DNA from 2 places in the Kocuria sp. KKT182 genome. Region 2 is predicted to be linked to the other one. Evidence: riboswitches for the same ligand, from Rfam matches in the RefSeq annotation. Region 2 holds a riboswitch; the other holds the start of a gene.

Evidence for each region. Region 2 has a riboswitch for S-adenosylmethionine ahead of ACZ2G1_RS00295 (bifunctional o-acetylhomoserine/o-acetylserine sulfhydrylase). Riboswitches for the same ligand answer to the same signal wherever they lie in the genome.
Region 1: another riboswitch for S-adenosylmethionine. It lies ahead of ACZ2G1_RS08725 (LLM class flavin-dependent oxidoreductase); the one in region 2 lies ahead of ACZ2G1_RS00295 (bifunctional o-acetylhomoserine/o-acetylserine sulfhydrylase).

Annotation. Positions count from the first base shown of each region.
Region 1 is NZ_CM145757.1:1,886,477-1,890,551, reverse strand. It holds gene ACZ2G1_RS08735 (maleylpyruvate isomerase N-terminal domain-containing protein) at 1-619, shown strand, start outside; gene ACZ2G1_RS08730 (CoA-binding protein) at 705-1,169, shown strand; SAM riboswitch class IV at 1,312-1,426, shown strand; gene ACZ2G1_RS08725 (LLM class flavin-dependent oxidoreductase) at 1,505-2,923, shown strand; gene ACZ2G1_RS08720 (baeRF2 domain-containing protein) at 3,017-4,075, opposite strand, start outside.
Region 2 is NZ_CM145757.1:74,442-78,516, reverse strand. It holds gene metX (homoserine O-acetyltransferase MetX) at 1-898, opposite strand, end outside; gene ACZ2G1_RS00295 (bifunctional o-acetylhomoserine/o-acetylserine sulfhydrylase) at 895-2,307, opposite strand; SAM riboswitch class IV at 2,384-2,499, opposite strand; gene ACZ2G1_RS00290 (VOC family protein) at 2,643-3,281, shown strand; gene ACZ2G1_RS00285 (CPBP family intramembrane glutamic endopeptidase) at 3,305-4,075, opposite strand, start outside.

The DNA of each region.
Region 1 (4,075 bases), 1.8 Mb from region 2:
CGGCGCGGTCCTCGACGGGCTCGGCGACGACGACTCCTGGGCCGCCACTGGCTGCCCGGGGTGGTCGGTCCGGGACCTCACCCACCACTGCGCGATGGACGCCCTGCGGGGGCTGGTCGCGCTGCATACGCCCACCACCGCCCGCCCCGACCGGGACGCCGCGACCTACTGGACCGACTGGGGCGGCGATCCCGCGGGGGCCGCCGAGGCCCGGCGCCACACCCGCGTGGCCGCGTCCATGGTCCTGGACTGGGAGCCGGTGCGCGCCCTCCACCGCGAGACCACCCGGGCGCTCGTGCACGCCGCGCAGCACTGCGGCGACGGCGCGGTCCGCACCCAGGGGCACGTGCTGCGCGTCGAGGACCTGCTGAGCACCCTCGCGGTGGAGGCCACGGTCCACCACCTGGACCTGATCCAGCACCTGGACGGCTCCCCGGGTCCCGCCGTGGACGGGCTCGCCGAGGTCCGCCGGGTCCTCACCGACCTGTGGGAGCGGGAACCGCTCGAGCACTGGAGCGACGAGCACTTCGCCCGCGTGGGCACCGGCCGGGCGGAGCTGACCGCCCAGGAGCGTGCGGAGCTGGGCGCGCACGCGGACCTCCTGCCGCTCTTCTCCTGACCCTCCCCCCTCCGCGAGGTCGCCGACACGTGCAATCCCGCGGAGGAAGAAGGAGGGGGAACGGGTTCCGTGCCAGGCTGGGGGCATGAGCCGCAACGACCCCGCCGTCATCGACCGCCTCATGACACGGCCCGGCCGGTGGGCCGTGGTGGGGCTGACCGGCAACACGGCCCGTCCGGCGCACTCGGTGGCGAAGCGGATCCGGGACGACCTCGGCATGACGATCGTCCCGGTCAACCCGAAGGGCGAGCCGGTGCACGGCGAGCCCGGCCACCGCACGCTCGCCGAGGTCCCGGGGCCGATCGACGTGGTGGACTGCTTCGTGAACTCCCGCCGCGTCGGCGCGGTGGTGGACCAGGCCATCGCCGTGGGCGCCGCCGCGGTGTGGCTGCAGCTGGGCGTCGTCGACGAGGACGCCGCCGCCCGGGCGGAGCGGGCCGGCCTCGACGTGGTCATGGACACCTGCCCCCTGATCGAGCTCCGGTCCCTGCTCCGGCGGGGCTGGACCCTGGACCCGGGCCGGACCCCGCCGCTCGCCCCGCCCGGCTGAACGACCCGGCTGAGCGACCCGGCGGAGCCGCCCGAACCGGGTGGGCGCAGGCCCGATGCGGGCCGGGACCGTCCCCGTGCGGCGGGACCGCACAGGGGTTGCACCCGGTCAGGGGCCACCCGCTAAGCTGTCCCCCGACGACGATGACGAGTCCCGACACGAAGCTCTGGCTGGTCGGGCGGCAACCCTCTCCCGTAGCGGGGTGCCCCAGATGAACATCGGGCCGCGGTGCACGTGCTCCGCGGCAAGTACGGCGCCCACCAGTGCGTCGGACCCGCGGGCAGGTCTCCACGACGCACGGGCGCGGGTCGGCATCGACCCGGGAGGAACACCCCATGAGCAAGCGCATCGCCCTGAACGCCTTCGACATGACCTGCGTGGGCCACCAGGCCCCCGGTCTGTGGAAGCACCCCCGCTCCCGGGCGGACGAGTACAACACGATCGAGTACTGGACGGACGTCGCCCAGGTCCTGGAGAAGGGGCTCTTCGACGCGCTGTTCCTCGCGGACGTCGTCGGGTACTACGACGTCTACCAGAACTCCGCGGCGCCGGTGATCCGGGACGCTACCCAGATCCCGGTCAACGACCCCTTCATGCAGATCTCCGCGATGGCGGCCGTGACGAAGCACCTCGGCTTCGGCGTGACGAGCGCGATCACCTACGAGCAGCCGTACCCGCTCGCCCGGAAGTTCGCGACCCTCGACCACCTCACGAAGGGCCGGATGGGCTTCAACGTGGTGACGTCCTACCTGAAGTCGGCCGCCGAGAACCACGGGCTGACGGAGCAGATCTCCCACGACGAGCGCTACGAGATCGCCGAGGAGTTCATGGAGGTCTGCTACAAGCTCTGGGAGGGCTCCTGGGAGGACGGCGCGGTCCGGCGCGACCGGGTCAACGGGGTCTTCGCCGACCCGGCGCTCGTCCACCCGATCCAGCACCACGGCAGGTACTTCGACGTCCCCGGCATCGGGCTGACCGAGCCGTCCCCGCAGCGCACGCCGCTGATCTTCCAGGCCGGGGCCTCCTCCCGCGGGCGGGCGTTCGCCGGCCGCCACGCGGAGGCGGTGTTCGTGGGCGGCATCCGCCCGGACCTGACCCGGGTGGTGACCGACAAGCTGCGCGACGAGGCGGAGGCCGGCGGCCGGAACCGGGACGACCTCAAGATCTTCGCCATGCTGCACGTGATCGTCGACGAGACCGACGCGAAGGCCGAGCAGAAGCGCCGCGACTACGAGCGGTACGCGGACACCGACGGCGCGCTGGGCCTCGTGGGCGGCTGGTCCGGGCTGGACCTGGGCCGCTACGACGAGAACGACGTCCTGGAGTACATCAAGACCGACTCGATCCAGTCCTTCCTGACCCCCTTCACCACGGCCGACCCGCACAAGAAGTGGACGATCAAGGAGGTCGCCAAGCACATCTCGATGGGCGGCATGGGCGTGCCGATCGTCGGGTCCCCGCAGACCGTGGCCGACGAGCTCGAGCGGTGGATCGACGAGGGCGGGCTGGACGGCATCAACCTCGCCTACCACGTGTCCCCGGGCTCGTTCGAGGACTTCGTGGAGTGGGTCGTGCCGGAGCTGCAGAAGCGCGGCCGCTACCGCACCGGCTACGAGGGCACCACGCTGCGCGAGAACCTCTACGGCAAGGGGCAGACCAAGGTGCTCGGCACCCACCCCGCCGCCGCGTTCCGGGGCGCCTACGCGGGCAGGCCCTCCGCCGCGGACACCCCCGCCCGCCAGCTGGCCCTCTGACCCCCGTCCCCTGACCCCGCGGCTCCGCCGGGAGCACGGGGCAGGGCACGGACGAGGGGCCCCCGCGTGCGGGGGCCCCTCGTCCGTGCCGGGTCAGGACGCCGGTGCGGCGCTCCAGCGCAGCAGGGCCGCGACGTCCGTGCCGTGGGGCAGCGCCCCCGGCGGCACGAAGACGGGGCGGCCGTCGGTCAGCACCGCGGCGCGCACCAGCGCGGCGTCGGCGGAGACCCGGCCCAGCACGCCGGCGCCCACGGCCTCCGACTCCTCCAGGGCGATCCACGGCTCGGCGTCCAGGGCGATGAGCTGCTGCTCCGTGTCCAGGTGGGTGTCGTCGATCAGCAGCGTCTCCGCCTGGGCCTGCTGCAGGGCGGAGACCACGGGCGCCATCCCCGAGACGGCGGTGGGGTCCGCGCGTCCCTGCTGCTCGGCGAGCCGCTCGAGCAGCGCCTGCTGGCGGTGCGCCACGACCTCCGCCACGCGCTCCTCGACCTGGTGGTCGAAGTCGGCGGACTTGCTGCCCTCCGCCCGGGTGTTGGCGTCCACGACGCTCAGCATCCCTCGGCTCGCCTTGGACAGCTGCTCCTCGACCAGGCCCCGGGCCCGCAGGTCCCCGGCCAGGACGACGAGCTGGGCCCCGCTCTCGGCCACGACCTTGTCGATCTGCTCGGCCACCTGCTCGGTGTTGCGCCGCCACACGTCCTCCGTGTGCCGCTGCCAGCGCCCCTGCGACCAGCCGCCCCCGGGGAACTTCTTCAGGTGCTCGGTCTCGCCCTCGATCTGCTGCTCGTCCGCGGCCCGGACGCGGCTGGCGTGCTGGAGGCAGATCTCGCCGCCGTCCCGGCCCACCTCGGCGACCACGTACGGGAAGTCGTCCGGGCGGTGCCGGAACAGGGGAGTGAGATCGGGGACGTCCTCCACCTGGACGACACCGCTGCCGGCCCGGGGCCCGGGGAGGACCTCGTCGATCTCCACGGTGCCTCCGCGCACCAGCAGGTACCGGCACACCGGGTCCGGCACGCCCTCGGCCGGGCGCACGGCGGCCTCCACCGCGGCGAGGTCGGCCTTGCTCGCACCCTGGCGCTCCAGCTCTCGGCAGATGTTCTCCGGAAGCACGTCGATGGCGTGCAGCGAGTCGACGGTGCCGGTGCTGAT
Region 2 (4,075 bases):
CGAAGCGGCCCGCCAGCTTGGACGCCTGGTGGTCGAGGTAGCTCTCCACCTGGTAGCGCCCCCGCCCGCCGGCGTGCGTGTCGATGACCTGCTCCTCGGCCTGCGGCGAGCGCCCGAACCGGTGGTGCAGCTCGTCGGCCGAGCGGTAGGTGATGTGGGCGATCCGCCGGGCCAGGCCCAGGCCCGTGACGGGAGGCGGGCCGTCGTAGTAGTCCCCGCCGCGGAAGTGCGGGTCCTGGCGGATCGCGAGGTTCTGCGCCTGGCCCCACGCGAGCTGCTCGGCGCTGGACTGGGCGCACGCGGCGACCACCGCGCACGCCCGGACCCGGTCCGGGTGGGTCACGGCCCACTCCAGGGCGCGGGCCCCGCCCATGGAGCCGCCGATGACCAGGCGCCAGGCGTCGATGCCGAGGGCGTCGGCCAGCGCCGCCTCGGCGTGCACGGAGTCCCGGACGGTGATGAGCGGGAAGCGGGAGCCCCAGGGGCGGCCCTCGGGGTCCACGCTCGGCGGCGCGGGGGTCGCCGGGCCCGTGGACCCGTAGCAGCCGCCCACGATGTTGGTGCAGACCACGAACCACCGGTCCGTGTCGATGGCGGCGCCGGGGCCGATCAGGCCCTCCCACCAGCCGCCGCTCTCGGCGGCGCGCCGCTCGGCCTCGGGGGCGCCGGGGCGGGCCCGGCCGGCCGCCACGTGGGTGTCCCCGGTGAGGGCGTGCTCGACGAGCACCGCGTTGGAGGCGTCCGGCGCGAGCGTCCCCCACGTCTCGTAGGCGATCCGGACGTCGGGCAGCCGGAAGCCCGACTCGAGCTCCAGCTCGCCGATCCCGGCGACCCGCGGCACGCCGTCCTCGCGGACGGCGGTCCCGGCGCCGGAGCCCCTCACGACCGTCACGGTCACTCCTGTCCTCCCTGCGCGGCCGCGGCCGCGGCGAAGCCCTGCTCCAGGTCCGCCAGGATGTCGTCGATGTGCTCCAGGCCCACGGACAGGCGCACGAAGCCGGGCTCCACGCCGGCGGCCAGCTGCTCCTCGGGCAGGAGCTGGCTGTGCGTGGTGGACGCGGGGTGGATCACGAGGGAGCGCACGTCGCCGATGTTGGCGACGTTCGAGTGCAGGGTCAGGGCGTCCACGAAGGCGGCCCCGGCCTCCCGGCCGCCGTCGAGGACGAAGCCCAGGATCGACCCGGCGCCCCGGGGCGCGTACTTCTGCGCCCGCTCGTGCCACGGGGAGGACTCCAGCCCGGCCCAGGACACCGAGCGCACGTCCTCGCGGGCCTCGAGCCAGCGGGCCACCGTCCCGGCGTTGGCCACGTGCCGCTCCATCCGCAGGGACAGCGTCTCGATGCCCTGCTCGATGAGGAACGCGTTGAACGGGGAGATCGCCGAGCCGAGGTCGCGCAGCAGCTGCACCCTGGCCTTGAGGATGTAGGACAGGTTGACGCCGAAGGGCCCCTCCGCGCCCAGGGCCTCGGCGTAGACGAGGCCGCCGTAGGACTCGTCCGGCTGGTTGAAGCCGGGGAAGCGGTCCGGGTAGCGGCCGTAGTCGAAGGCCCCGGAGTCCACGATCACGCCGCCGATGGCCGTGCCGTGCCCGCCGAGGAACTTGGTGGCCGAGTGCACCACGACGTCCGCGCCCCAGCGCAGGGGCTGGACGAGGTAGGGGGTCGCCACGGTGTTGTCCACGATGAGCGGGACCTCGTGGTCGTGGGCGATCCCGGAGACCGTCTCGATGTCGAGGACGTCGTTGCGCGGGTTCGGGATCGTCTCGGCGAAGAAGGCCTTCGTGTTCGGCCGGACCGCCCGCCGCCACGCCTCGGGATCGTCGGGGTCGGAGACGAAGGTGGTCTCGATGCCGAGCTTGGGCAGCGTGAACTTGAAGAGGTTGTAGGTCCCGCCGTACAGGCTGGGGCTGGCCACGAGGTGGTCCCCCGCGCCGGCGACGTTGAGCACGGCGAACGTCGTCGCCGACTGCCCCGCGCTGAGCATGAGGGCGCCCACGCCGCCCTCCAGGGCGGCGATCCGGTTCTCCACGACCTCCGTGGTCGGGTTGCCGATCCGCGTGTAGATCGGGCCGAGCTCGGCGAGCGCGAAGCGGTCGGCGGCGGCCTGGGCGTCGGGGAAGACGAAGGACGTGGTCTGGTGGATCGGCAGGGCGCGCGAGCCGGTGACCGGGTCGGGGCTCTGCCCCGCGTGGATCTGCCGGGTCTCGAAGGCCCAGCCCCCGGGGTTCTCGGGGGTGGGGCGCTCGGCCGCGGCCACGTCGGTGCGGGCGGCGGAGGCGTCGGTGCTGGAGGCGGGGAGATCGGACATGCCGTGGGACTCCTTGTGGATCTCAGGGGTCCCGTCCCGGCCGAGGCGGTGCGGCCGGGAACGGCCGGGCGCCGGGGACCCGCGCTTGCTCGCTCGCCGGTCGCGAGGAGCCTGGTCTTCACCCAGGGCACCCCACCGCGGTGGAGGGTTGCCGGCCAGCTAGCTGGGGCTTGGACGCTGGCGCTCATGACCTGGACAGCATTCTCCGGATCAGGCCCGCACGGCGTCAAGCCGGGGCCGGGCGTGACGCCCCGCCCGGGGGTGTCGCCCGCACGGTGCCCGGCGCGTCGCGGACCGATTTGGAGACGAAACTCACAGGGTGCCACGATGTGCCCATGAGAGTCGACCACGTGTCCTACGCCTGCCGCCCGGAGGGCCTGGAGGCCACCACCGAGCGCATCGCCGACCAGCTCGGGATCGAACCGGTCAAGGGCGGGGTGCACCCCCGTTTCGGCACCCGCAACATGATCCTGCCGCTCACGAACCACCAGTACGTGGAGGTCGTCGAGGTCCTCCAGCACCCGGCGGCGGAGAAGGCGCCCTTCGGCCAGGCCGTGCGCGCGCGGTCCGCCGCCGGCGGCGGCTGGCTGGGCTGGGTCGTGGAGGTCGAGGACCTCGCCCCCTTCGAGCAGCGCCTGGGGCGCCGCTCCGTGCCCGGCCACCGGGTGTTCCCGGACGGCCGGTGCCTCGAGTGGCACCAGATCGGCGTCAAGGGCCTGATCGCCGATCCGCAGCTGCCGTTCATGATCCACTTCGACTCCGCCCCGGAGATGCACCCGTCCCAGGCGCGGATCACGGACGTCGGGCTCGCGGGGATGACCATCGCCGGTGCCCCGGAACGGGTCGCCGAGTGGCTGGGCGCCCCCGTCGAGACCGCGCTCGAGGACCTCGAGGTCGACTGGCGCTATCCGGACGGCACCCCCGGGGTGCTCTCCGTCTCGTTCAGCACCCCGGACGGCGCCGTCACCATCTGAGACCGGGCACCGCGGGGCGGGGCTCAGCCCAGCAGCCGGGCTGCCCCGAGGAAGCCGACGGCGTCCAGCAGGAAGTGCGCGACGACGAGAGGCATCACCCGGCCGGTGCGCCGGTAGAGCTCCGCGAAGACGAGGCCCATCACCACGTTGCCGAGGAAGGGCCCGATCCCCTGGTAGAGGTGGTAGCTGCCGCGGAACAGGGCCGTGACCACCAGCACCACGGGCCAGCTCCACCCGATGCGGGTCAGCCGGTCGGTCAGGAACGCGACCACCACGACCTCCTCGACCAGGGCGTGGCGCACGGCCGAGAGCAGCAGCACGGGCACCGTCCACCAGTGCGCGGCGAGCCCGGACGTGGTCACCTCCGCGGTGACGCCCAGGGCCCGGCCGGCGCCGTAGAGCGCCAGCGTGCCCAGGCCCATGAGCAGGAAGAGCACGGTGCCGAGGCCCAGGTCCGGGAGGGGCATCCGGGCGTCGAGGCCGATCCGCCGGCGGACCGTGCCCAGCGCCCCGGCGGAGCCGGCGAGCAGGTAGAGCGCGAGCAGCACCGGCACCAGGTCCAGGGCGATCCCGGTGAGCTGGCGCAGCAGGTCGATGAGGGGCTGCGGGCTCAGCGGCGGGTTCATCGTGGCCTGCGCCTCGGAGAGCGGTCCGCGCGCCAGGTGCTCGGCGAGGGACAGCACCGCCCAGAGGGCCGAGGCGCCCAGGGACACCCCGAGCACCAGGAGCACCTGCACCCACAGGTCGGCGCGGGTGGAGCCGAAGGCGGGCGGTCGCGGGGCGAGGTGGGCAGG